2 regions of the Nocardia sp. CA-145437 genome follow, and region 2 is predicted to be linked to the other one. Evidence: riboswitches for the same ligand, from Rfam matches in the RefSeq annotation. Region 2 holds a riboswitch; the other holds the start of a gene.
What was found. A riboswitch is a leader RNA that binds a small molecule or an ion and turns the genes downstream of it on or off. The one in region 2 is predicted to bind magnesium.

Region 1: it holds a riboswitch for magnesium, as region 2 does, so the genes downstream of both, ACQPYY_RS16875 (MgtC/SapB family protein) here and ACQPYY_RS26210 (ABC transporter permease) in region 2, are expected to answer to the same signal.

Annotation. Positions count from the first base shown of each region.
Region 1 is NZ_CP191204.1:3,625,079-3,636,452, reverse strand. Features, by position in the region: gene ACQPYY_RS16930 (heavy-metal-associated domain-containing protein) at 1-673, shown strand, start outside; gene ACQPYY_RS16925 (decarboxylase) at 706-2,115, shown strand; gene ACQPYY_RS16920 (pyridoxal-phosphate dependent enzyme) at 2,115-3,449, shown strand; gene ACQPYY_RS16915 (hypothetical protein) at 3,549-4,157, shown strand; gene ACQPYY_RS16910 (hypothetical protein) at 4,265-4,540, shown strand; gene ACQPYY_RS16905 (Na+/H+ antiporter) at 4,595-6,463, shown strand; gene ACQPYY_RS16900 (hypothetical protein) at 6,531-6,995, shown strand; gene ACQPYY_RS16895 (transcriptional regulator) at 6,992-7,306, shown strand; gene ACQPYY_RS16890 (hypothetical protein) at 7,336-7,965, opposite strand; gene ACQPYY_RS16885 (hypothetical protein) at 8,535-8,933, shown strand; gene ACQPYY_RS16880 (TetR/AcrR family transcriptional regulator) at 8,991-9,611, shown strand; M-box (ykoK) riboswitch at 9,705-9,878, shown strand; gene ACQPYY_RS16875 (MgtC/SapB family protein) at 10,099-10,812, shown strand; gene ACQPYY_RS16870 (SDR family NAD(P)-dependent oxidoreductase) at 10,819-11,374, opposite strand, start outside.
Region 2 is NZ_CP191204.1:5,622,660-5,634,033, forward strand. Features, by position in the region: gene ACQPYY_RS26165 (AMP-binding protein) at 1-891, shown strand, start outside; gene ACQPYY_RS26170 (AMP-binding protein) at 888-2,594, shown strand; gene ACQPYY_RS26175 (hypothetical protein) at 2,648-2,839, shown strand; gene ACQPYY_RS26180 (AraC family transcriptional regulator ligand-binding domain-containing protein) at 2,908-3,822, shown strand; gene ACQPYY_RS26185 (AraC family transcriptional regulator ligand-binding domain-containing protein) at 3,872-4,798, shown strand; gene ACQPYY_RS26190 (AraC family transcriptional regulator ligand-binding domain-containing protein) at 4,844-5,818, shown strand; gene ACQPYY_RS26195 (hypothetical protein) at 5,998-6,189, shown strand; gene ACQPYY_RS26200 (DUF3558 family protein) at 6,208-6,705, opposite strand; gene ACQPYY_RS26205 (DUF3558 family protein) at 6,720-7,232, opposite strand; M-box (ykoK) riboswitch at 7,311-7,480, shown strand; gene ACQPYY_RS26210 (ABC transporter permease) at 7,705-9,462, shown strand; gene ACQPYY_RS26215 (ABC transporter ATP-binding protein) at 9,488-10,282, shown strand; gene ACQPYY_RS26220 (DNA polymerase domain-containing protein) at 10,294-11,256, opposite strand.

The sequences.
Region 1 (11,374 bases), 2.0 Mb from region 2:
GGCGACGCGCTGGTTCTGGGAGTTACAGGCCTCGAGCTACCGGCGCGGCATGATCGCGGTCACCCTGACCACCCAACCCGATGGGACCGTACGGTATTCGGCGGAGACGGTGGCGACACTGCGCGCCATGAAGGACATGACCATCGAGGACGCGCACCGGGTCATGCGCCGGGCCACCAACGCCGAGGGGTTGAGCGTGAGCGAGGCGATCGCCAAGTATCACGACGAGCTGGATCTGATCTCGCGCCAGTACGCGCTGCTGCCGCCGGGCACCCGCCCGGCCTGCCTGGCCGCCATGCCGCATCAACTCGACGGCGCGCACTACAGCATCCTGCCGCTGGTCGTCGACCGGTTCACCGAGGTGTTCACCCATATCGTCGACCGGATCACGGTGGCCGAGGTGGCGGCCGAAACGGGCTCGGAGACCGGTGAGCTCGCCGCCGAGGACCAGGTGTTCTATGTCCCGGACATGACGTGCAAGCATTGCGTGCGCACCATCGGCGGGGTGCTGGACGCGATGGGCATCGGGGTCGGCGATATCGATCTGGTCAGCAAGCGGGTGGTCGCGGAGTTCCGCAGTCCGCGCAACCGGCATCGTGCTTTCGAGGCGCTGCGCGACAGCGGCTACAACCCGACCCTGGTCACCCCGGCGACCAGCGAAACCGCCGTATGACGGCTGCGGCGCCGCCGGGGTTGCCGGCGAAGATGCATGCGCTGGTGTCGGAATTCCTGGACACGCCGGGCGCGGTCCGGGACGCGGTCACCGAGTTCGGATCCCCCGCGCATCTGGTGTTCCCGCAGGTCTTCACGCAGAACCTGGAGCGGTTGCGGGCGGTTCTGACGGCGCGCGGTGCGGGGTTCCGGATCTGCTACGCGCACAAGGTGAATCAGTCGCGCGCGTTCGTGGCCGCCGGGCGCGCGGCGGGCATCGGTATCGACGTGGCCTCGGAGGCCGAGCTGCTGGGTGCGTTGAAGGCCGGGTTCGAACCCGAGCGCATCGAGGTCACCGGTCCCAAGGGTGAGGGGCTGTTGCGCGCACTGGTGGGCACCGGGGTGACCATCAATGTCGACAATCTGTGGGAACTGGAACGCATTGCGGCACTAACGGATATCCCCGTGCCGGTTTTGGTCCGAATGTGCGGATTCCCGGGCACGCCGGTGAGTCGATTCGGGGTGCCGTTGACCGAGAGCGACCAGCTGCTGGAGCTGCTGTCGACCCAGCGGGATCGGATCGAGTTCCGCGGGTTCGCCTTTCACCTGGATTCGGGCGAACCGGCCGAACGGGTCCGGGCGGTGGAGAGCTGCCTGGAGTTGACCGAGCGGGCCTACGGGTACGGATTGACGCCGACGGTGCTGAATATCGGGGGCGGCTTCCGGCAGGTGTTCACCGCGGACGCGGGCGCATTCGATGCATACGTGCACGCGCTGCGCGAATCACTGGTGGGCCGTGGCGAGCAGATGGCCTGGGGCGCCAACACTTTCGGGTTCCACGTCGAGGACGGCGCGGTGCATGGGACACCAGTTTTTCACAAATACGCCAACATTGTGGATGCCGACCGCATGCTCGCCGATCTCCTGGATACGGGCCTGGACGCGCAGGGCGGGCGCAGTTTTGCACAGGTGGCTGGGGAGAACCTCCTCGACATCTGGCTGGAGCCGGGCAAGGCGCTGGTCGACCACGCCGGAATCACCGTGGCGCGGGTGGAATTCGTGAAGCGGACCGCCGACGGGTCGACCCTGGTCAATCTGGATCTGAGCCGCGACACCGTCACCCCGGCCGATCAGGAGGTGATGGTCGACCCGATCCTCCTCCCCGCCCGAACCGGCGCTGACGAGCCGGTTTCCGTCCCGGGCGTTCCGAATCCCGATGCGGCGGGCGTGTTCCTGGCCGGGCGGCTGTGCCTGGAACGGGATCTGATCACCAACCACAAAGTGTGGCTACCGCGGTATCCACAATCGGGGGATTTCGTGGTGTTCCCCAATACCGCCGCCTACCACATGGATCTGTCGGCCGCGCGGGCCTCGATGCATCCGGTGCCGCCGAAATTGGCGGTGTCGCGCGAATCCGGGCTGTTCCGGGTGTGCCGCGACGTTGATTGGCACGAGGTGCACTGATGCGCTATGACCACATCACCGAACTGATCGGCAATACCCCACTGTTGCGGCTGGATCCGGCCGTGCACGGGCTCGCGCGGGTGGAGCTGTACGCGAAGCTCGAGTTCTACAACCCGTTCGGGTCGGTGAAGGATCGGGTGGCGTGGGGGATGATCCGCGACGACCTCGACGAGATCATCGCCGGGAAGCAGACTTTGATCGAGGCGTCGAGCGGCAATACCGCCAAGGCGTTGCGGGTGCTGGCGGCCTTGCACGGGATCGGGTTACGCGCGGTCACCAATCGGATCAAGGTCGCCGAGGTGCGAGACCTGTTGCAGCTGTTGGGGACCGATATCGAAGAATTGCCTGGTTTGTCGGAATGCCCGGATCCGACGGCCCCCAACGACGTGTACTCGGTCATCGAATCGACCATGGCCCGCGCACCCGGCGCCTGGTACCACCCCTCGCAGTACACCAGCGAGAAGAACATCGAGGCCCACCATCACGGGACCGGGCGCGAGATCCACGAGGACCTGGCGCGCGACGGCATCACCCGTGTCGACTATCTGATCGGCGGGCTGGGCACCACCGGGTCCACCCGCGGCACGGCGACCTTTCTGCGCAAACACAATCCGGAGTTGAAGACCGTCGCGGTGGTCTCCGAACGCGGCGACTTCATTCCCGGTATCCGCTCGGAGACCGAGATGTGGGACGTGGGCCTGTTCCAGCCCGACTTCTACGACCGCATCATGGCGGTGGAGGCCGGGCGCGCGGTCGACGCGACGCTGACCCTGGCCACCGCCCACGGGGTGCTCGCCGGGCCGACGAGCGGGGCGACCTATGCCGCGGCGCTGGAGTTCCTGGGGTCGGTGGAACCGCCTTCGGCGCAGGCGGATCCGCTGATCGCGGTGATCATCGTGTGCGATCGACTCGAGCCGTACCTGTCCTATGTCCGCAAGCGCCGCCCAGAACTGTTCGGCAAGCCGGGACGCGCCCCGGCTCCGGACGCGGCCGAACTCGCCGCGACTCCGGCCCTGTCCCCCGACGAGCTCGACCAGCTCGATCGCACCGCGCGCCCGACCATCGTCGACACCCGCGGCGCGATGGCCTACCGGATCGCGCATGTGCCGGGCGCGTTGAACATCCGCGACGATCAGCTCGACGACATGCTCGTCCAGGGTGTTCCGTTCTCACGGTCGCGGCCGGTGGTCTTCGTCTGCCCGGTCGGTGAGGTGTCCTTGCGGTTCGCGGCGCTGGCCCGCCGGGCCGGGTATGACGCGCACAGTCTGGCCGGCGGCATCACGGCCTGGCGCGACGCGGGCAAACCGATGGAATCCGCACCCCGGCACAGTTGACGCCAATATGCCGCAGCCCCAGTAATTTCGGCTGTGGCGACCCCGGCCCGGGCGATAGGATTGCTGTGCTGCCGCACATGCATGGAACAAGGGGCGCTCGTGCTCGAACAGTTCTCGCAGTTCTTCTCGCCACTGTGGACCCCATTCTCCCAACGGGTGCTCGCACCGTTGCTGAGGCGCGTACCGGCGTGGGCGCTGGCCGTGATCGTGGTGGCGGTGGCCGCCGCGGTGATCATCACCCCGTTGATCGTCAACGTCGTCGGTGATCGCACCCAGTCCTCGACCGCGCCGAGTGTGCCCGCGTCCACCTCGATCGGCGGGCTGGATCTGGCGCAGTACTGCGTCTCCTACGGGTACGGCCAGGTCGACGGCCAGTCGTGTGAGGCGGTCATCGATTTGGGCAAGGCGTGCGACTGGCAGTACAAGCAGACCGGTCTGCACATGTCCTTCTCGATGAACGACCCCTACAGCGGTATGTGCTTCACCCCCGAACAGGTGGCCAAGGGCGGTATCCGGGATATGCCCGGCTACTGCAAGGCGACGTACCCGACGAGCAATGAGGTGCGTCCGGCCGTGATCGACAAGACCACCTGGGTGTGCCAGGCCCCGATCGACATGCAGATCGCGTGCATTTGGCAATACCAGTCACCGAAGGTGGAGGCCCGCAAGGACGGCGAAACCTGGATCTGCGTCAAGCAGACCCCCTGATCCGACTCGCGAATTCCGTTGAGCAACACCGCCATCACGCCCCGCAAGCGAATACGGCGGGAACGGTGAGCTGCTGGACTCTGCACTTCCGGCTTCGGGACGCTATGGTGCCTGGGGCCGAATTCAACAGTGTTGCCAGGAGTTTCACCATCAGTATCGAGCGCGCCGCGGGTCCGGACACCGACCTGCGCATCACCCTCACCGTCTGTCATGCCGCCACCGTGCTGTGTTTCTCGGCGGGTGTCGTCTCCATCCTGGTCGGCTCCTACACCGGCGCCGGTCCGATGCTCAATATGGTCGGCGTGGTGCTGTGGGTGGTGGCGCTGGCCGCGCGCATCGGGGTCTTCGCGATCACCCGGTCCCGTTCGGGCCACGCCGACTGACCCATCTGCGGTGCCGCTGCCGGAATCGGACACCGCGACTGGCACGATGATCACGTGGAGTGGGCGTTCGGACTCGTGGTGCTGGTGTCGGTCGCGGTCGCACTGGCGGCCGGTGCGCGCCGGCTGGGGGTGGGTGAGCCGTTCGTGCTCACCGTGGCCGGGGTAATCGCGTCGTATCTGCCGTTCGTGCCCGAGTTCGACATCGAGCCCGAACTGGTGTTGCTGGGGTTGCTGCCGCCGTTGCTGTACACGACGGCGATTCGCACCTCGCTGGTGGATTTCCGGCCGAAGAAGACCTCGATCACGCTGCTGTCGGTGGGGTTGGTGTTGTTCACCGCGTTCGCGGTGGGCGCGGTGGTGTATTGGCTGCTGCCGGTGCCGTTCTCCGCGGCGGTGGCGATCGGCGCGATCGTGGCCCCGCCGGACGCGGTCGCGGCGACCGCGGTGGCGCGACGGGTGGGGATGCCGCGCCGGATCGTGACCCTGCTCGAAGGCGAGTCGCTGTTCAACGACGCGACCGCGCTGGTGACCCTGCGGACCGCGGTCGCGGCCATGGCGGGCAGTGTGACGCTGTGGCAGGCGGGGGCCAGTTTCATCGGCGCGGCCGGCGGCGGCGCGCTGATCGGGGTGGCCGCGGCGATGATGCTGGCGTTCCTGCGCCGCCGGATCACCGATCCGGTGCTGGACACCAGTGTGTCGCTGCTGGCGCCGTGGATCGCGTATCTGCCCGCGGAGTCGGTGCACGCCTCGGGCGTGATCGCGGTGGTGACGTGCGGGCTGATCCTGGGTCACGGTGCGCCGCACTGGCAGAGCGCGGCCTCGCGCATCGCCGAGCACACCAATTGGCGGACCATCGCGTTCATTCTCGAGTCCGCGGTGTTCCTGCTGATCGGGTTGCAGGTGCGCCATATCGTGGAGGCCGCCTGGCACAGCGATCTGCCGCATTCGACACTGCTGTGGACGTGTGCGGCGGTGCTGGTGACGGTGATCGTGGTGCGGCCGGTGTGGGTGTTCCCGGCGACGTACGCGGCCTGGCAGATCGAGGGGCGCCGGCAGGGAAAACCCAAGCCGGAGTGGACCGGACCGGCGGTGGTGGCGTGGGCCGGTATGCGCGGCGTCGTGACGCTGGCGGCGGCGCTGCTGCTGCCCGGCGATACACCGGAACTGGACACGCTGCGGCTGCTGGCGGTCGTGGTGGTGGGCGGAACGCTGCTGCTGCAAGGGCTCTCGCTGCCGTGGCTGGTGCGGATGCTGCGCCTGCGCGGGCCCAGCCGGGCCGAGGACCTGTTGCAGGAGGCGAATCTGCTGCAACAGGCGACGACGGCGGGATTGAAGGCGCTCGAGGAGAACATCGCGCCCGAGACACCGCCGGATGTGGTGGACTCGCTGCGCAACCGGGTGGTGGTGCGGGCGCAGTCGGCGTGGGAGCTGTTGGGCCGCTCGGAATCCCAGCGGGTCACCCCCAGCGGCGAGTACCGGCGGCTGCGCCTGGCGATGCTGGCGGCCGAGCGCGAGACGGTGCTGCGGATCCGTGACGCGGGGCAGGTCGATCAGGAGGTGCTGCAGGCGGTGATGGCCGCCCTCGACATCGAGGAGTCCACCATCGACCGGGTCACCGAGGCCGAGGACGACGACGGGCTGGGGTTGCGGGCGCCGATGCCGCCGGGGGCGTGTGAGCACCTGCGGGAGGCGCCGTGCGTGCGGGTGCCCGATACCCCGGACGCCTGCGGGGAATGCCTCGAGGAGGGTCTGGTGTGGGTGCATCTGCGGATGTGCCTGGAGTGCGGGCATGTGGCGTGCTGCGACTCCTCGCCGGGCAATCACGCGACCAAGCATTTCGACGGCACCGGGCATCCGGTGATCCGCAGTGTGGAGCCGGGTGAGTCGTGGCGCTGGTGCTATCTGGACGAACTGCTGGGCTGACCCACCCTTGACTTTCCTAGCGGGAAAGTGGAGTCTTACTTTCCAAGTAGGAAAGTAAGGAGTCATCATGGACGGCATCACTCCGGAGCAGGCGCGTTCGGCACTCGACGCGGCTGGTCAGGCGCGGCAGAAGATGGCCGCGGAAGTCGGATTGCCCCGCGGTTACTGGTGGGGAATGGCCTGCGGCTGGCTGGCTTTGGGAGCCCTGGGCGATCTGGGCCCGGACTGGTTGGCAGCGGTCGCGACCTTGGCGTTCGGAGCCGGGCACGCGACGGTGGCGTCGCGGCTGCTCGATGGCCGCCGCCGCACCGGCGGGGTCCAGGTCAGCGCCGAGGTGGCCGGGCGGCGCACGCCGCTGGTCGTGATCGGCATGCTGGTGGGCCTGGTCGCGCTGACCGTGGCCGCGGCGATCGCGCTCGACGCCGACGGGGCGGGGCATCCGCGCATCTGGTCGGCGCTGCTGGTGGCCGCGGTCATCGGTTTCGGCGGGCCCGAGCTGCTGGCGGCGGGACGGCGGTGGGTGCGCGCGTGAGCGAGGCCCGTTTCGACGAACTGATCCACCCGAGCACGCGCCTGACGCTGGTGGCCACGCTCGCCGCGGCCGACTGGGCGGAGTTCGCGTTCCTCAAAGAGCGCCTGGGACTGTCGGATTCGGCGCTGTCCAAGCAGTTGGCGACCCTCGAGGAAGCCGGGTACGTCAGTACCGAGCGTCGCCTCGAGGGCAGTCGCCGCAAGGTGCGGGCCCGCTTGACCGACGCCGGGCGCATCGCCTTCGACGGGCATATCGCGGCGTTGCGCGAGATCGTCGCGGGCGCCACCGCACCCGGCGAGCCGCTCGGGTAGGCGGCCGCCGATGGGCTGGGAGCGGTTGGTCAGGTGCGGGCCGGGCGGCGGGCGGGCTGTTCACCGCGCGCGGGGCGGCGCTGCTGGGGCGGCTCGGGTCGCGCCTGACGGCGCTGGGGCTCCTCGGCCCGGGCCTGCCGGCGCGGCGGTTCCTCGGTCCGCGGCTGGCGGCGCGTCGGCTGCTCGGCCGCGTGCCACTGGTGTTGCTCGGCGACCGCGTAGTGCTCGGCCTCGTAGTGCTCGGGCCCGCCGTTGCGGTCGGCCATGGCGCGCGCCGACCACCGGATGGCGTAGGCGACCCAGAAGCACGGCAACGACGCGGCCAGGAAGATCACTCCCGCGGCGAGCAATCCGGAGCCGACGCCGAGCACCAGCAACTCCCAGCGCGGATAGCAGGTGGCGGTGCCCGTGCAGTCGCCGTAGGTCCGCTGACCGTACTCCCAGGCGAACAGGCCCACACCCGAGCCGAGGGTCGACGCGAGCAGGAAGTTCGCGATGTACCAGCAGCGCACCAGTTTTCGGGCGAAGATGAGCGCGCCGAGCTGTCCGGAACCGAGACTGTCCGCGATGTCGTCCCCGACGCCCAGATGTCGGCCCCAGCCCGACGGCTCGGCAGGCTCGGCTACATCGGAGTTACTGGCATACCGGCTTGCGGTCATCCTGCGCGATCCTTCTGCACCTCGAACAGTCCACCGGCACAGGTTGATTCGCAATGCCTACCCGAACTGAATCCAAACTGGGTCGATCATCGCAGCGTCACGGCATTCGCGCCGTCCTTGTGGCGGAATCGGCGCTTATGAGACGGCGTCGCCGGGCCGGGATCGGGGTTCGGCCCGGCGACGCCGGGGTTCGCGGCGCCCGCTGCGCGGCGGGGACGCGGGAGGCGAGTCTCGGGGAAGAGGACTCGCGTGGTGTCCGATCACCGGTGGGTGTCTGCGCTTCGTCACCCCGGCGATTCGGACAATCGGAACGTTAGCGATGTAGTAGCTGAATTGCGCTGTGAGCGCAGGAATTAGGGGATTGTTAGGGGAACCCCCACCTTTCGACCTCGGACCTGGGCAGCCGACTGATTGCCGGAGATCGCGAATTGCGTTGGCGGGGTGACCGGTTCGCACCGAGTAGTCCGATACGCGCCTATCGCGGGTGCTGAACACCGACACTTGCCTCTATGCGCCAATGGCGTCGCAGGGTTCTCATTCATCCCGTTCATCTGGGGAGATGATCGACAATGATCCGCTCACGCACCTCGGCCGTGTCCGTGTTCGCCACCTGTCTCGCCGCGGCCGCGGCGCTCGTGCTCGCCGCGCCCGACGCGTCGGCCTACGTCAGCAGCGTGACCATCGCGACCGGCACCAGCATCGGCGGCGGCTACGGCACCAACTGCGCCTACACGGTCACCGTCAACGGCAGCCCCAACGAGTACGTGTGGCTCTACGACAGCGCCTCGGCGACGTTCAGTCCGCAGCAGTTCAGCCTGGGCAGCGGCGGCACCGCCACCTCGAGCTGGACGCCGACCTCCACGGGCACCCATTACGTGCAGGCCTGGACCTACAACGGCTCGCAGTGGGCGACGGTCACCGTCGGCACCGGCATCAACCTCGGCAGCGCGTGCGTGGTCACCAAGTGAGCCGGTCCGGGGCCGGGTGTGCGCTCACACCCGGGCCCGGGCATTACTCTTGACCCGGTGCAGACCGAGCAGCCTCCCGCCGAGGAGCCCCGCATCTGGGGCGGAACCACCCTCACCGAACGCCGTGAGGCGCGCCGCACCGCGCTGCTCGAGGCCGCACTGGACCTGATCGGCGAATCCGGGGCGGGCGCGGTCACCATGCGCGCGGTGTGCCGGCGCGCCACGCTGACCGACCGCTATTTCTACGAATCCTTCGCCAGCCGCGACGAACTGCTCGACGTGCTCTACCGCCAGATCGCCGACGAGTTCCTGGATCCGATGACGGCGTTCGCGGTCGCCGATGATCCCGATCGGGATCGCGCGCTGTCGGAAGCGCTGGTGGACAAGGTGCTGCAGGATCCGCGCAAGTCGCGACTGTTCCTGGTGGAGCCGTATTCGTCGACGGGGCTGGGCCAGACCACGATCGCGGTCATGCCCGCCTTCACCCGCCTGATCCAGGATCACCTGTTCGCCCACATCGATGATCCGGTGCGGCGGCGGCTGGCCGCGGTCACCATGGCCAGCGGCAATGCGGGCATGTTCTCGGCGTGGCTCAACGGCACGCTGCGCGCCACGCGCGATCAGATCGTGGACCATCTGGTGGCGACCATCGACGCCTATCGCGGCATGTATCCCTGACCCTCCCACCAGATCGGTTGCGGCGTGGATGCGGGCGACCGCGGTCACATCGGGTTGCGAGGCGCGGCGCCGGGGTGTTTACTCGCTGACGCAAGGTGCCGTCGTTAGCTGAGGCTCCTTCACGGATACAGGCCGGCGATCCCGAACGTCGAGAGACGCCCCGGATCAGGACAGGCTTCCCCGAGCTAAGGGGATGCCCCGACCGGCTCCCGCCCTGGTGGCGGGTTACGCCGTGGAGTGCTGAAGGTCTTACGAGGGGTGGTACCCGTGCCGGCGATTCCCCGCCGGTCCCACTCCCCCGGCATGGACGCGACCCGATGGTCGCGTTGCGCGCGTGTGCCGAGGAGGTGGTGGTCGTGCCCGATGGACCGGACCGAGTTCCGTTAGCCAATCGTTCACCAGGCGACACTCCGCTTATCCTCAGGCCGCTGCCGCGCACCCGGTAGCGTCCACTTCCGAGTGCGCCGTCATCCGCTGGGAGATCGAGATGACCACCTGGGAAATGCTGCTCCGCCTGGCCACCGGCGTCGGGTTGGGCGCGATCATCGGGTTCGAGCGCCAGTTCCGGGCCCGCATGGCCGGGCTGCGCACCAACGCACTGGTCGCCGCCGGTGCGACCCTGTTCGTGCTGCTGTCCGCGCACGGCTTCAACGGCGCCACCGCCGACCCGACCCGCGTTGCGGCGCAGATCGTTTCGGGTATCGGCTTCCTGGGCGCGGGCGTGATCCTGCGCGACGGGTTCAATATCCGCGGCCTCAATACCGCTGCCACGCTGTGGTGTTCGGCCGCGGTCGGCGCGCTGGCGGGTGCGGGCATGTACTCGACGGCCGCGGCGGGCACGGTCGCGGTGGTGGTGGTCAATACCGCGCTGCGCACGGTCGCCCGATCGGTGGACCGTCCGCTCGCCGACGGCACCGACGCCCAGGACGCGTTGTACGCCTTCCACGCCGACACCGACGACGCGCACGAGGCGCAGGTGCGGGCGTTGCTGGTGCAGTCGTTGACGCGCACCGACTTGCGGCTGGTGTCCATCTCGAGTCACGACACGTCCCCGGGGCGGGTGCAGGTGCGGGCCGAGCTCACCGGCGATCGTCGCGACGATCGCCAGATGGAGTCCGCGGTGAGCCGTCTGAGCCTGGAGCCGGCGGTGACCAGCGTCGGCTGGCGCACGGTGCCACGGCCGGTGGAAACCGAGCAGTGAGCCGCTTCAGACCATGGCCGAGGGAATGACGGTGGTGAGCCCGCCGTCGACGAGCAGGTCCTGGCCGGTGATGTAGGAGGCGTCCGCGGAGGCCAGGAACGCGACCGCGGCGGCCACATCGTCGGAGGTGCCGATGCGACCGAGCGCCACCCGCGAGGCCGCCTCGGCCTGGGTCTCGGGTGTGGTCTCGGCACGGAAGGCGGGGGTGTCGGTGTAGCCCGGGCTGATGGAATTCACCCGAATCCCCCGGGGCGCCAGCTCCGCCGCGAGGGTCCGCGCCAAGGAATCGACCGCGGCCTTGGTGGCGGTGTACAGGGCGGTACCGGGCGCACCCCGATAGGTGGCGAACGAGGCGTTGATGACGATCGCGCCACCCGCCGACACCAGCGGCAGGACCTGCTGGACGGTGAAGAACACCGACTTGAAGTTGAGGCCCACGATCCGATCGAACTCCTCGGCGGTGACAGCGGTGAACGGCTGGAACGCCCCGACCCCCGCATTCACGAACACCACGTCCAGCCGCCCGAACCGCTCGCCGACCGTTCGACCCAGCGCGGCAAGA
Region 2 (11,374 bases):
GGCGCGGCCATGGTGATCCCGGCCCCGGCCTTCGACGCCCGCGCCACCCTGGAAGCCGTTGCGGCCGAACGCTGCACCTCGCTGTACGGGGTGCCGACCATGTTCATCGCCGAACTGGCCGACCCGGACTTCGACGCCTACGACCTGTCCTCGCTGCGCACCGGCATCATGGCCGGATCGCCGTGCCCGGTGGAGGTGATGAAGCAGGTCATCGAGCGGATGGGCATGCGCGAGGTGAGCATCTGCTACGGCATGACCGAGACCTCCCCCGTGTCCACCCAGACCCGCCGCGACGATTCGCTGGTGCAGCGCACCGCCACCGTGGGCCGGGCCGGGCCGCACATCGAGGTCAAGATCGTGGACCCGGTGACCGGGGTGACGGTGCCGATCGGCACCGCGGGCGAGCTGTGCACGCGCGGCTACTCGGTGATGCTCGGCTACTGGGGTCAGCCCGAGAAGACCGCGGAGGCCATCGATTCCGCGCGCTGGATGCATACCGGCGACCTGGCCACCATGGACGCCGACGGGTACGTCGCCATCACCGGGCGGATCAAGGACATGGTGATCCGGGGCGGCGAGAACATCTACCCGCGCGAGATCGAGGAATTCCTCTACACCCATCCCGACATCCTCGACGCCCAGGTGATCGGCGTGCCCGACGCCAAGTACGGCGAGGAGCTGATGGCCTGGGTCCGGCTACGGCCCGGGGCGGAGGAGCTGACCGCCGAGACCCTGCGCGAGTACTGCACCGGCAAGCTCGCGCATTTCAAGGTGCCGCGTTACGTGCACGTCGTCGAGGAGTTCCCGATGACGGTGACCGGCAAGATTCGCAAGGTCGAGATGCGGGAGATCAGCGCGCGGCTACTGGGAACGACCGAGGAGAACGCGTGAACAACGTCAATACCGAGGCCTATCGCGCGGCCCGTGACGGGCTGCTGGCCGCCGCCACCGACTACGACGCGGCGGTGCGCGATTTCGAGTGGCCGCGACTGTCCGGTGAATTCAACTGGGCGATCGACTGGTTCGACGTCATCGCCCGCGGCAACGACCGGCCCGCGCTCTGGATCGTCGAGGAGGACGGGTCCGAGCAGCAGGTCGGCTTCGCCGAGATGGCCGAGCGCTCGGATCGGGTGGCCACCTGGCTGGCCGGGCTGGGCGTGGGCAAGGGCGATCGGGTGATGCTCATGCTGGGCAATCAGGTCGAGCTGTGGGAGGCCATGCTGGCCGTGGCCAAACTGGGCGCGGTCATCATGCCGACCACCGGCGCGCTGGGCCCGGCCGACCTGAGCGACCGGATCGAACGGGCCGGAGCGCGTTTCGTCATCGCCAACCAGGGCGACGCGGGCAAGTTCGACGAGGTGCCCGGCGACTACACCCGAATCGTGGTGGGCGGGGCCGTCTCCGGTTGGCAGAGCTATGCCGATGCCGCGGCGGTCGAGTCGGCCGGTCCGTTCCGGTCGGTCACCGAGGTGACCGATCCGCTGCTGGTGTACTTCACCTCCGGCACCACCAGCAAGCCGAAGATGGTGCAGCACTCCCAGATCAGCTACCCGGTCGGTCATTTGACCACCATGTACTGGATCGGCGTCCGGCCCGGCGACACACACCTGGCCATCAGCGCGCCCGGCTGGGCCAAGCACGCCTGGAGCTGCTTCTTCACGCCGTGGCTGGCCGAGGCCACCGTCTTCGTCTACAACTACGCGCGTTTCGACGCCGCCGCCCTGCTCGCGCAGCTGCGCCGGGCCGAAGTGAACACGTTCTGCGCGCCGCCCACGGTGTGGCGCATGCTCATCCAGGCCGATCTGGGCGAGCGTCCGGCCGGGCTGCGCGAAATCCTCGGCGCGGGTGAACCATTGAACCCCGACGTCATCGCGCAGGTGGAGAAGGCGTGGGGCCTGACCATCCGTGACGGCTTCGGCCAGACCGAAACCACCCTGCAGGTGGGCAATACGCCCGGACAGCCGCTGGTGCCCGGCTCCATGGGCCGTCCCGCGCCGGGTGTGCCGGTGGCGCTGGTGGATCCGATCACCGGGCAGCTCGCCGACGAGGGCGAGATCTGCCTGGACCTGTCCGCTGGGCCGGTCAACCTGATGACCGGCTACCTGGGCGATCCCGAACGCAATGCCGCGGTCATGGCGGGCGGATACTACCACACCGGCGATGTCGCGGCCCGGGACGCGAACGGCTACATCACCTACATCGGACGCACCGACGACGTGTTCAAATCCTCCGATTACAAGGTGTCGCCGTTCGAATTGGAGAGCGTGCTCATCGAGCATCCGGCCGTGGTGGAGGCCGCTGTGGTCCCGCAACCGGACGACACGCGGCTTGCCGTGCCGAAGGCATACGTTTCGCTGGCTGCGGGATGGGAACCCAACGCCGAAACCGCCCGCGCCATCCTCGAATACGCCCGCGACCACCTGGCTCCCTACCTGCGTGTCCGCCGGGTGGAGTTCACCGAACTACCGAAGACCATCTCCGGCAAGATCCGCCGCGTGGACCTGCGCCACCGCGAGGAACAGGCGCACGCGGAAGGCGTCACCATCCCCACCGAGTACCGCTACGAGGACGTCCTGACCGACACCACCCGCTGAACCCGCCCCACCCGTACCGACCCGCCCTGCCCCTGCGACAGATAGGAACACCCGTGTCCCACACCGTGGAGTCCGCGACCGCCTACGTCATCGCCGCCCTGGAGGCCAAGGGAACCGCCTCCCGCGACGACTTCGACGTGTCCGGGATCGTCAGCGCCACCCACAACATCATGCAGACATGGGATTTCCGCGCGGTCGCCCGAGACCGCTTCTGGGGCATCGCCGCCACCTTCATCCGAGCCTGACGAGCGGGCTCTCTCACAGTTCCGCGAATTCCGGGTTTCCAGCCCGGAATTGCCCTCACCATTGGCACGTGCACACCTCCGACTCCGTGCTGCTGCCCCGCTTCGTGCTGTCCCGCGCCGCCTCGGCGGGCCTGGATCCGGCCCGCCTGGCGCGGGAGGCCGGGATACCGGGCTGGCTGCTGGCCGACGGGGACGCCCGGGTGTCGAGTGACTACTTCCCGCGCCTGTGGGAGCTCTTCGAGCACGAACTCGGCGACCCGGAGGCCACGCTGCGCGCCACGGGCAGCTACCGGCTCGGCGAATTCGGGCTGATCGACTACCTGATCTCGACCGCGGACACCGTCGGCGCGGGGCTGGGGGTGCTGGGACCCTACGTCGGCTCGATCTCCACCAACTTCCGCATCGAGGCCGGCGCGCAGACCGAGACCGAATCCACCTTCGACGTCTACACCGTCAATATGGCGGGCCGTGGACGTGATCTGTCGGTGCAGATGGCGCTGACCTCGCTGGTCTCGCGCATGCGCCAGATCACCGGGCAGCCCATGGATCCGGTGTGCGTCGAACTGCGCGAGCGCGCGCCGCGGCGGCTGGACGCGTTCACCGAGCAATTCGGCACGGCCAGCCTGGAATTCGGCGCCCCGATGGACCGCATCACCTATCGCAACACCGACTTCGAGCGGCCGCAGATCACCGCGGACCCCATGCTGGCGGCGGTGCTGCGCCGCCACGCCGCCACCATGCCGCCGCCGCCCCCGCGCGCCACCGAATGGCCCGACCGGGTGGCCACGGTGCTGGCCGAGGTGCTCGACGGCACCGACGCGCTGCTCGAACAAGTCGCGCGGCGCCTGTACACCAGCCCCCGCACCCTCCAGCGCCGCCTCGCCGAATCCGGCACCACCTGGCGGCTGGAGGTCGATCGGGCCCGCAAGCGGCATTTCGAAGACCCCGAGCCTGGGACGCCGCCCCCGGACGACGCGCTATGACGCCCGGGATCGACCGCGGTACCGGATCTCCAGGCTCGAAGGTGGATGGGTGACCGGATCGGACAGCGTGCTGCTGGCGCGCTTCGTACTCACCCGGGCTCGGGCCGCGGGTGTGGATCCGGTGGCGTTGGCGCGGGCGGCGGGGATCGGGCCGGGCGCGCTGGAAGCCTCGGCGGGAAGTGTTCCGGGGCAGTGTTATCCCCGTTTGTGGGAGTTGTTCGAGCGCAGGGTGGATGTGCCGCACGTGGGACTGCGGGCGGCCGAACGATATGGAATGGGGGAACTGGGGATGATGGATTATCTGCTCGCGACCGCGCCGACGGTCGGCGAAGGCTTCCGGGCCGTCGGGGAATTCGGGTCGCGGCTGTCGGGCAACCGGCGGGTGGCCGTGGTCGCCGAGACCGATCGGCAGGTCACGTTCGCGTCGGAGACGGCGGCGCGGGGCCGGGGCGCGGAGGTCGCCGCGCAGGCGAGTTTCGCCTACCTCACCGGCCGGGCCCGGCTGGCCGCGCGGGCGCGGATCGCGCCGGTGGCGGTCACCCTGCGGGAACGCGCGCCCCGACGACACGGCCCCTACCGGGAGTTCTTCGGCACGGCGGCAGTGGATTTCGGGGCCGAGGTCGACAGCCTGACGTTGCGCCGCGCGGACCTCGACCGGCCGCAGCATTCGGCCGATCCGGGCCTGGCCGCCGTGCTGCGACGCGGCGCGGCCGTCGCCACCCTGTCCACGCCGCCCGCCCGGGCCTGGGTCGATCTACTTGCGGCCGAACTCGATTCACTGAGCGATCCGGCCCCACCCGGACCGGATCGCGACACCGCGGGCTTCCGGGCGACGGTGTCCCTCGACACCGTCTCACTATCCGATATCGCGCGCCGGCTGGGTGCCAGCCCGCGCACCGTGCAGCGGCGGCTGGCCGCGGCCGGAACCAGCTGGAGTCGGGAGCTGGCGAATGCTCGCCGCCGGGCCGCGTGGTGACGGTCGGCCGTGAACACTCGATCCGATTGTCACGACAGCATTCTCATGGCCCGGTTCGCGTTGGAGCGGGCGGTGCGGGCCGGACTCGACGCCGACCGGATCGCCCGGACGGCGGGCGTGCCCGCCTGGCGCGACGGCGGTGAGGGCACCCGGGTGTCGTCCCGGTATTGCCTGCGGGTGTGGGAGCTGATCGAGCGCGAGACCGGGGATCCCGATATCGCGCTGCGCGTGTCCGACGAGAGCACCACCGGTGAGTTCGGGCTGCTCGAATATCTGTTCCTGTCCGCGGCCACGCTCGGCGACGCGCTCGAGGCGTGCGTGCGCCATACCGGCAGTCTCACCACGAGTCACGGCTTCCGCGTCGCGCGCCGCGACGAGCAGGAGGTCTGCTACGAGGTGCGGTCGGCGGTGGACGACTGCCGGGGCCGGGAACTGTTGATACAGGCGGCTTTCGCGCTGCTCGTGGGGCGGGCGCGGGCCGCCACCCGCTGCCCCGTGGTGCCGGCGCGGGTGAGTTTCCGGCAGGCCGCGCCCGCCGATCTCGCCACCGTCACCGAGCTGTTCGGCACCCGCGCAATCGATTTCGACGCCCCGGCGGACGCGCTGACGCTGCGGGCCGCAGATCTGGCGCTGCCGATGAAGTCGGCCGATCCGGAGCTGACGGCGGTGCTGCTGACCTACGCGGCCACCCTGCCCGCCACCCCGGAGGTCGGGGTGACCTGGCTCGAGCAGCTCGGCGACGCCATCGATCTGGCTCTCGCCGATGGCGCGGCGACGCTGGAAGTGGTTGCGCGGCGGCTGCTGACGTCACCGAGATCACTCCAGCGCCGGCTGTCCGAGGCCGGAACCACTTGGCGGCGTGAGGTGGATCACGCACGCCGCCGCAGATTGCAACGCGCCGAACACCTTCCACGCGCCCAGCAGGCGGAATTCCTGGGTTACGCGGATCCGGCGAGCCTGCGCCGGGCGGTGCAGCGGTGGCGGGACCGGGCTGATCCGGAACCCGAAGACCCCCGCTGAGGAGCCGAAATCGCACCTACCGTACGGTATTCCGGCAACCTCACAGCAAGGTTGGCGTGTCCCGGACCGGTTTGGCGCTTTCGGAACTCCCGCGCGGGGCGGACGGAAATCAGACTGGACGGAAACGCCAGGACACTGTCACGCGTTCCCCCGGACCGGTACTCGATTGGAGCTTCCTCGTGCCCCACACCGCAGAAACCGCCACCGCCTACGTCGTCACCGCCGTGGAGGCCAAGGGCACCGCCACCCGGCACGACTTCGATATCAAGTCTATCGTGAGCACCACTCACAACCTCACCGAGAGCTGGGATTTCCACACCGTGGACCCGAACATGTTCTGGAACATCGTCGCCACGTTCCTCGAGCACTGAGATCGGTTCCCGCGCGCGTCAGATGCCGTCGACCGAGAGCGTCGCGTTCATCAGATTCATGGCCGCTGCGCACGGATCGAGCTGCGCGGTGTGATCGCGGTTCCGCACCCACCAGGTGACGGTGCCGGTATCGGCCACCGTCACCGCGCAACCACCCGGATCCGCCGGATCCCGCCAGTACATGCCGCCGAAGTTCCGCACCACGAGCCGCTCCACGCGGTATCCGAAGCGGTCGGCGATCCGCACCTCCCGCGCGAGCGTGTCGTCCCGCAGCCAGGCATAGGTGATGTCGACCACGCCGCCACCGTGATTCGTGGCGGTCCAGTCGCACACCGTGGGCTCGCTCTGCCGCCGCATACCGGTGACGCCGATGGCGGCGGCCAGCTTCTGATCCTCCAGGGGGCCACAGCCCGCCAGCAGGTTCGGATCGGCCGCGGGACGGGAGTCGGCCTGCCGGTCGGCGTGCGAACACCCGGACAGGGCGGCGATCACCAAGGCCGCCACCGTGATTCGCACTCCGCGGCGCGCCATCAACTCTGCCCCGCCTGTGTCAGGGTGGCCGCGGCCAGCTGCTCCACGCCCTGGCAGGCGCGCTCGCTCGACCGTTCGGACCAGTCGATGAAGTCGGTGTCGCCGAATGCCACCGCGACCTCACAGGATTGCGCGCCCCGCCATTCGATGCCCGGCTGTCCGGCGATCCGGACGGTGGCGGGACTGCCGGTGGTGACCTGGTCGCGGCGGTCCTGCAGCGAGCTGCCCCGGAACCAGTGGAAGGTGACGGCGTAGTCGCCGCCCGCGGCGGGCTGCCAGGCGCAGCCGATCGGATTGGCCGAAACCCGTTGCGCACCGGTCGATCCCGTGGCCTCGACCACCTCGGCGTCGGATGCGCCGCCACACAGGCCGATGGTGTCGGGAGACGGCGCGGCCGCCTTCGGCGCGGCGCTCGCGGTCGCCGCGGCCCGCTGATCCGAGGAGTACCTGCACCCCGCGACCGCCAGCCCGATCAAGGCGATCCCCACCGCCACGCGCGTCGCTCTCGTCACGCGGACCAGACTAGGCGAATCGGACCGGTCGTGCGCGTACACACTTTGACAACTCATCGGGGCTTTACTACCGTCGATAACGCACCTCGATAGGCGAGGCTCCTGCACGAACACAGGCCACTGATCTGACGACGTCGAGAGACGCCCAAGGTTAGGACAGATTTCCCCGGATTAAGGGGTAATCCAAAGTGGCTTTCCGATTCGGAACACGTCGTGCAGTGCCGAAGCTCTGACGAGAGGGGTGTGCGTCCTCCCCGGATTCCCCGGGTCGACCTCCCCCGTGTGCGCTGATGAGTCCGCGTATGAGCTGTGTGAGGAGGTGCCGGTCGGATGACAACCGATGACGACCCCGGACCTCCTGTCGCGCACTCGTAATTTCCCGGTATTCGGCGCCGCCCCCATCACCCTTTCGCGTGATTCGGTGTGCGCCTATTTCCGCGCGCCCTTTGTCGATTAGATGCGGATTCATCCAATGACGCTCCAGATCACCATTCCCAACCGTCCCGAAACACGGCAGCCGACGCCGCGTCCGCGAAACCGGCTGCGCGCCGTCGACTTTCTGGTGCTCGGCGCGGCCGTGTTCCTGATCGCCGTGGCGCTGCGGCTGTTCCGCGACATGTCGGTGCCGTGGACGCCGGGCTCCGGACCGGAATCGGTGTCGACCGATCCCCGGGAACTGCCGTACTACGCGGCGCGCACCACGCTGCGGATGTTCCTGGGGCTGGCGGCCTCGATCCTGTTCACGCTGGTCGTCGGCCAGTGGGCGGCGCATTCGCGGCGGGCCGAGAAGGTGCTGGTCCCGATGGTGGACGTGCTGCAATCGGTGCCGGTGCTGGCGCTGGTCTCCATCACGGTGTCCGCATTCGTGGCGCTGTTCCGCGGCTCCTTCCTGGGCGCGGAGGCGGTGTGCGTGTTCGCCATCTTCACCGCGATGGCCTGGAACATGACCTTCGCCTACTACCAGGCGGTGCGCACCCTCCCGCGGGAGCTCGACGACGCCGCCCGCATGCTGCGGCTCACCCGCTGGCAGCGGTTGTGGCAGCTGGAGGTGCCGGCCGCCATGGTGCCGTTGATCTGGAACGGGATGATGAGCTTCGGCGGCGCCTGGTTCATGCTCGCCGCGTCCGAGGTGATCACGGTGTCCGGGCGGGAAGAGGCGCTGCCGGGCATGGGCAGCTTCATCGCGGCGGCGACCTCGCAGGGGCAGGTCTCGCGACTGCTGCTGGGCGCGCTGGTCATGGTGGCCACCATCGTCGTCGTGAACGTGCTGTTCTGGCGGCCGCTCACCGCGTGGTCGGAGCGGTTCCGGGTGGAGCACACCGAAAGCGCCGAAGTCCCACGCAGTCTCGTGCTGGACCTGCTGCGGCGCAGCACGGTGCCGGGGCGGCTGGCGCGGGTGACACGACCGGTCGGTGAGGGGATCGATCGCGTCATGCGAGTGTTCGGGCGCAGCACCCGGTCCGCCTACGACGACCGTCCCGGCGGCCGGGCCGGGGACGTGGTCTTCTTCGGGCTGCTGCTGGCGGCGCTGGCCTGGGGCACCTGGACGCTGGCCGCCTACTTCGAAAGGACCGTCGGGCTGGCCGAATTCGGGCCCGCCACGCTCATGGGCCTGGCGAGTCTGAGCCGGGTGATCGTGCTGCTGGTGATGTCCACCGTGGTGTGGGTGCCGGTCGGGGTGTGGATCGGGTTGAACCCGCGGGTGTGCCGGTTCGCGCAGCCGGTGGTGCAGGTGCTGGCCAGTTTCCCGGCGCAGTTCCTGTTCATCTTCGTGATCGCGGCGCTCACCTGGACCGGCGTCTCGCTGAACATCGGCGGCATCGTGCTGATGGCTCTGGGCGCGCAGTGGTACGTGCTGTTCAACGTGATCGCCGCGGCCGGGCAGATCCCGACCGATCTGCGCGAGGCCATGGACGATCTCGGCGTGCACGGGTGGCTGCGGTGGAAGTCGTTGATCCTGCCCGCGATCGCCCCCGGCTATGTGGTCGGCGCGATCACCGCGTTCGGCGGGGCCTGGAACGCCACGCTGGTCGGCGAGGTGGTCGAGGCGGGCGGCACCCATCTGCAGGCATACGGGCTGGGCGCGTACATCACCAATGCCACCGCGGCGGACATGTTTCCGAAGGTGCTGCTGGGCACCGTGGTGATGAGCGTCGTCACCGTGACCATCAACCGGCTGGTGTGGCGTCGGCTGCAGCGCCGGGCCGAACAGCGTTTCTCGTTGAACTGAAACCGTTTTCGAAAGGAGGACAACCATGTCCACCCCCATCATCACCGTCGACCGCGTCAGCAAGCACTACACCGGGCCCACCGGTGCGCCGCTGCCGGTGCTCTCGGAGGTCTCGCTGGAGCTGCGCGAGAGCGAGATCGTCGCGCTGATCGGGCGGTCCGGGTCCGGCAAGTCCACGCTGCTGCGGATCATGGCCGGACTGGTCGCCCCGACGTCGGGATCCGCACGGCTGCACGGCGAGCGGATCACCGCGCCGCATCCGAGCGCCGCCATGGTGTTCCAGAACTTCGCGCTGCTGCCGTGGCTGACCGTGCGGCAGAACATCGAGCTCGGGCTGCGCGCCCAGGGCATGCCGAGCCGGGAACGCGCCGAACGGGTCACCGACGCCATCGACATGATCGGCCTCGGCGGCTTCGAGAACGCCTGTCCCAAGGAGCTTTCCGGCGGAATGCGCCAGCGCGTCGGCTTCGCGCGGGCCCTGGTGCTGCGACCCGAGGTCCTGCTCATGGACGAGCCGTTCTCCGCGCTGGACGTGCAGACCGCCGAGAACCTGCGGGGCGAGCTCATGCGGCTGTGGACCGAGACCGCCTTCCCCACCCGGACCATGCTGATGATCACCCACAATATCGAGGAGGCCGTCCTGCTCGCGGACCGAATCCTGGTGCTGGACAATGATCCCGGGCGAATCAAGGGCGAGATCCGGGTGCCGCTGGATCCGCCGCGCGACCCGCGCGCCGCCGGGTTCCAGGCGCTGACGGACCGGGCCTACCGGCTGCTGGTCGAGGGCAGCAAACGGAGGCTCGACCGCGACGCGGCCTGAGCAGGAGGAGGTCAGTCCGCGCGGCGGGCTCGGGCACGGCGTTTGCCTTCGTGCATGGCCTGCACCCGCGCCACCGGGATGGTGTGGCCCTCCGCGATGAGATCCGCCGGGAGCGTTTGCGGTTCGGGCATCGCCTCGGCCCACGGATCCCGGTCGCCGAGGATGGCGGCGGCGGTGCGCACGGTGAAATCGCGCGGATCGATCTCCGGCAGGTCGGCCCAGCCGACCGGGAACGACACCGTCGCGCCCGGCCGCACCCGCGGGCTGTACACCGACACCACCGTCGCCCCGCCGGCCCGGGTGGAATCCAGGAAAACCTTGCCGCCCCGGTCTTCTCGAATGAAGGCCGTGGTGGCCAGGTCCGGGTCGAGCCGTTCGGCCCGCGCAGCGATGGCCCGGGTGGCGGCCGCCGCGTCCTCGATATCGACCCCCGCCCGCACGGGCACGAAGATGTGCACCCCCTTGGACCCGCTGGTCTTCACCGCCCCCGCCAGCCCGTCGTCCGTCAGCGCCCGCCGAATCAGCTCGGCCGCGGCCACCGCCCGCGAAAACGGCTGTCCCGGTTCGGGATCGATATCCAGCACCAGATGCGTGGGCCCACCGGAGTAGTCGACCAGATCCTCCGCCAGCAGCAGCGTGACGTGGTACTCCACCGCCCGCTGATTCCCGAACCACAACAGTGTCCGCACCTCATCGCACAAGGCGTACGACACTTCCCGTTTGGAGCTCCCCGCCCACAAGGTCTTCCGCCGCACCCACTCCGGCGTGTACTTCGGCAGATTCTTCTGCATGAACGGCTCCTGTCCCGGCCGCACCCGCACCACCGACAACGGCCGGTCCCGCAGCGCCCCCACCATCCGCTCCCCCACCGCTTCGAGATAGTCGATCAGCTCCCCCTTGGTGGCCCCCGTCCCGTCGAACAGGGGACTGTCCAGACTGGAGAACTTCAGACCGGCCCGCGCGTCTTCGCCCATCGGCCCACCATGCGCCCCCACCGCACCCCCGTCAACCACCCCGGCCGGGTCCGCGATCACCGGTGAGGGGAGACCGAACCTAACATCGTGCGGATTCACCGGCGAGAGCAACAATCTG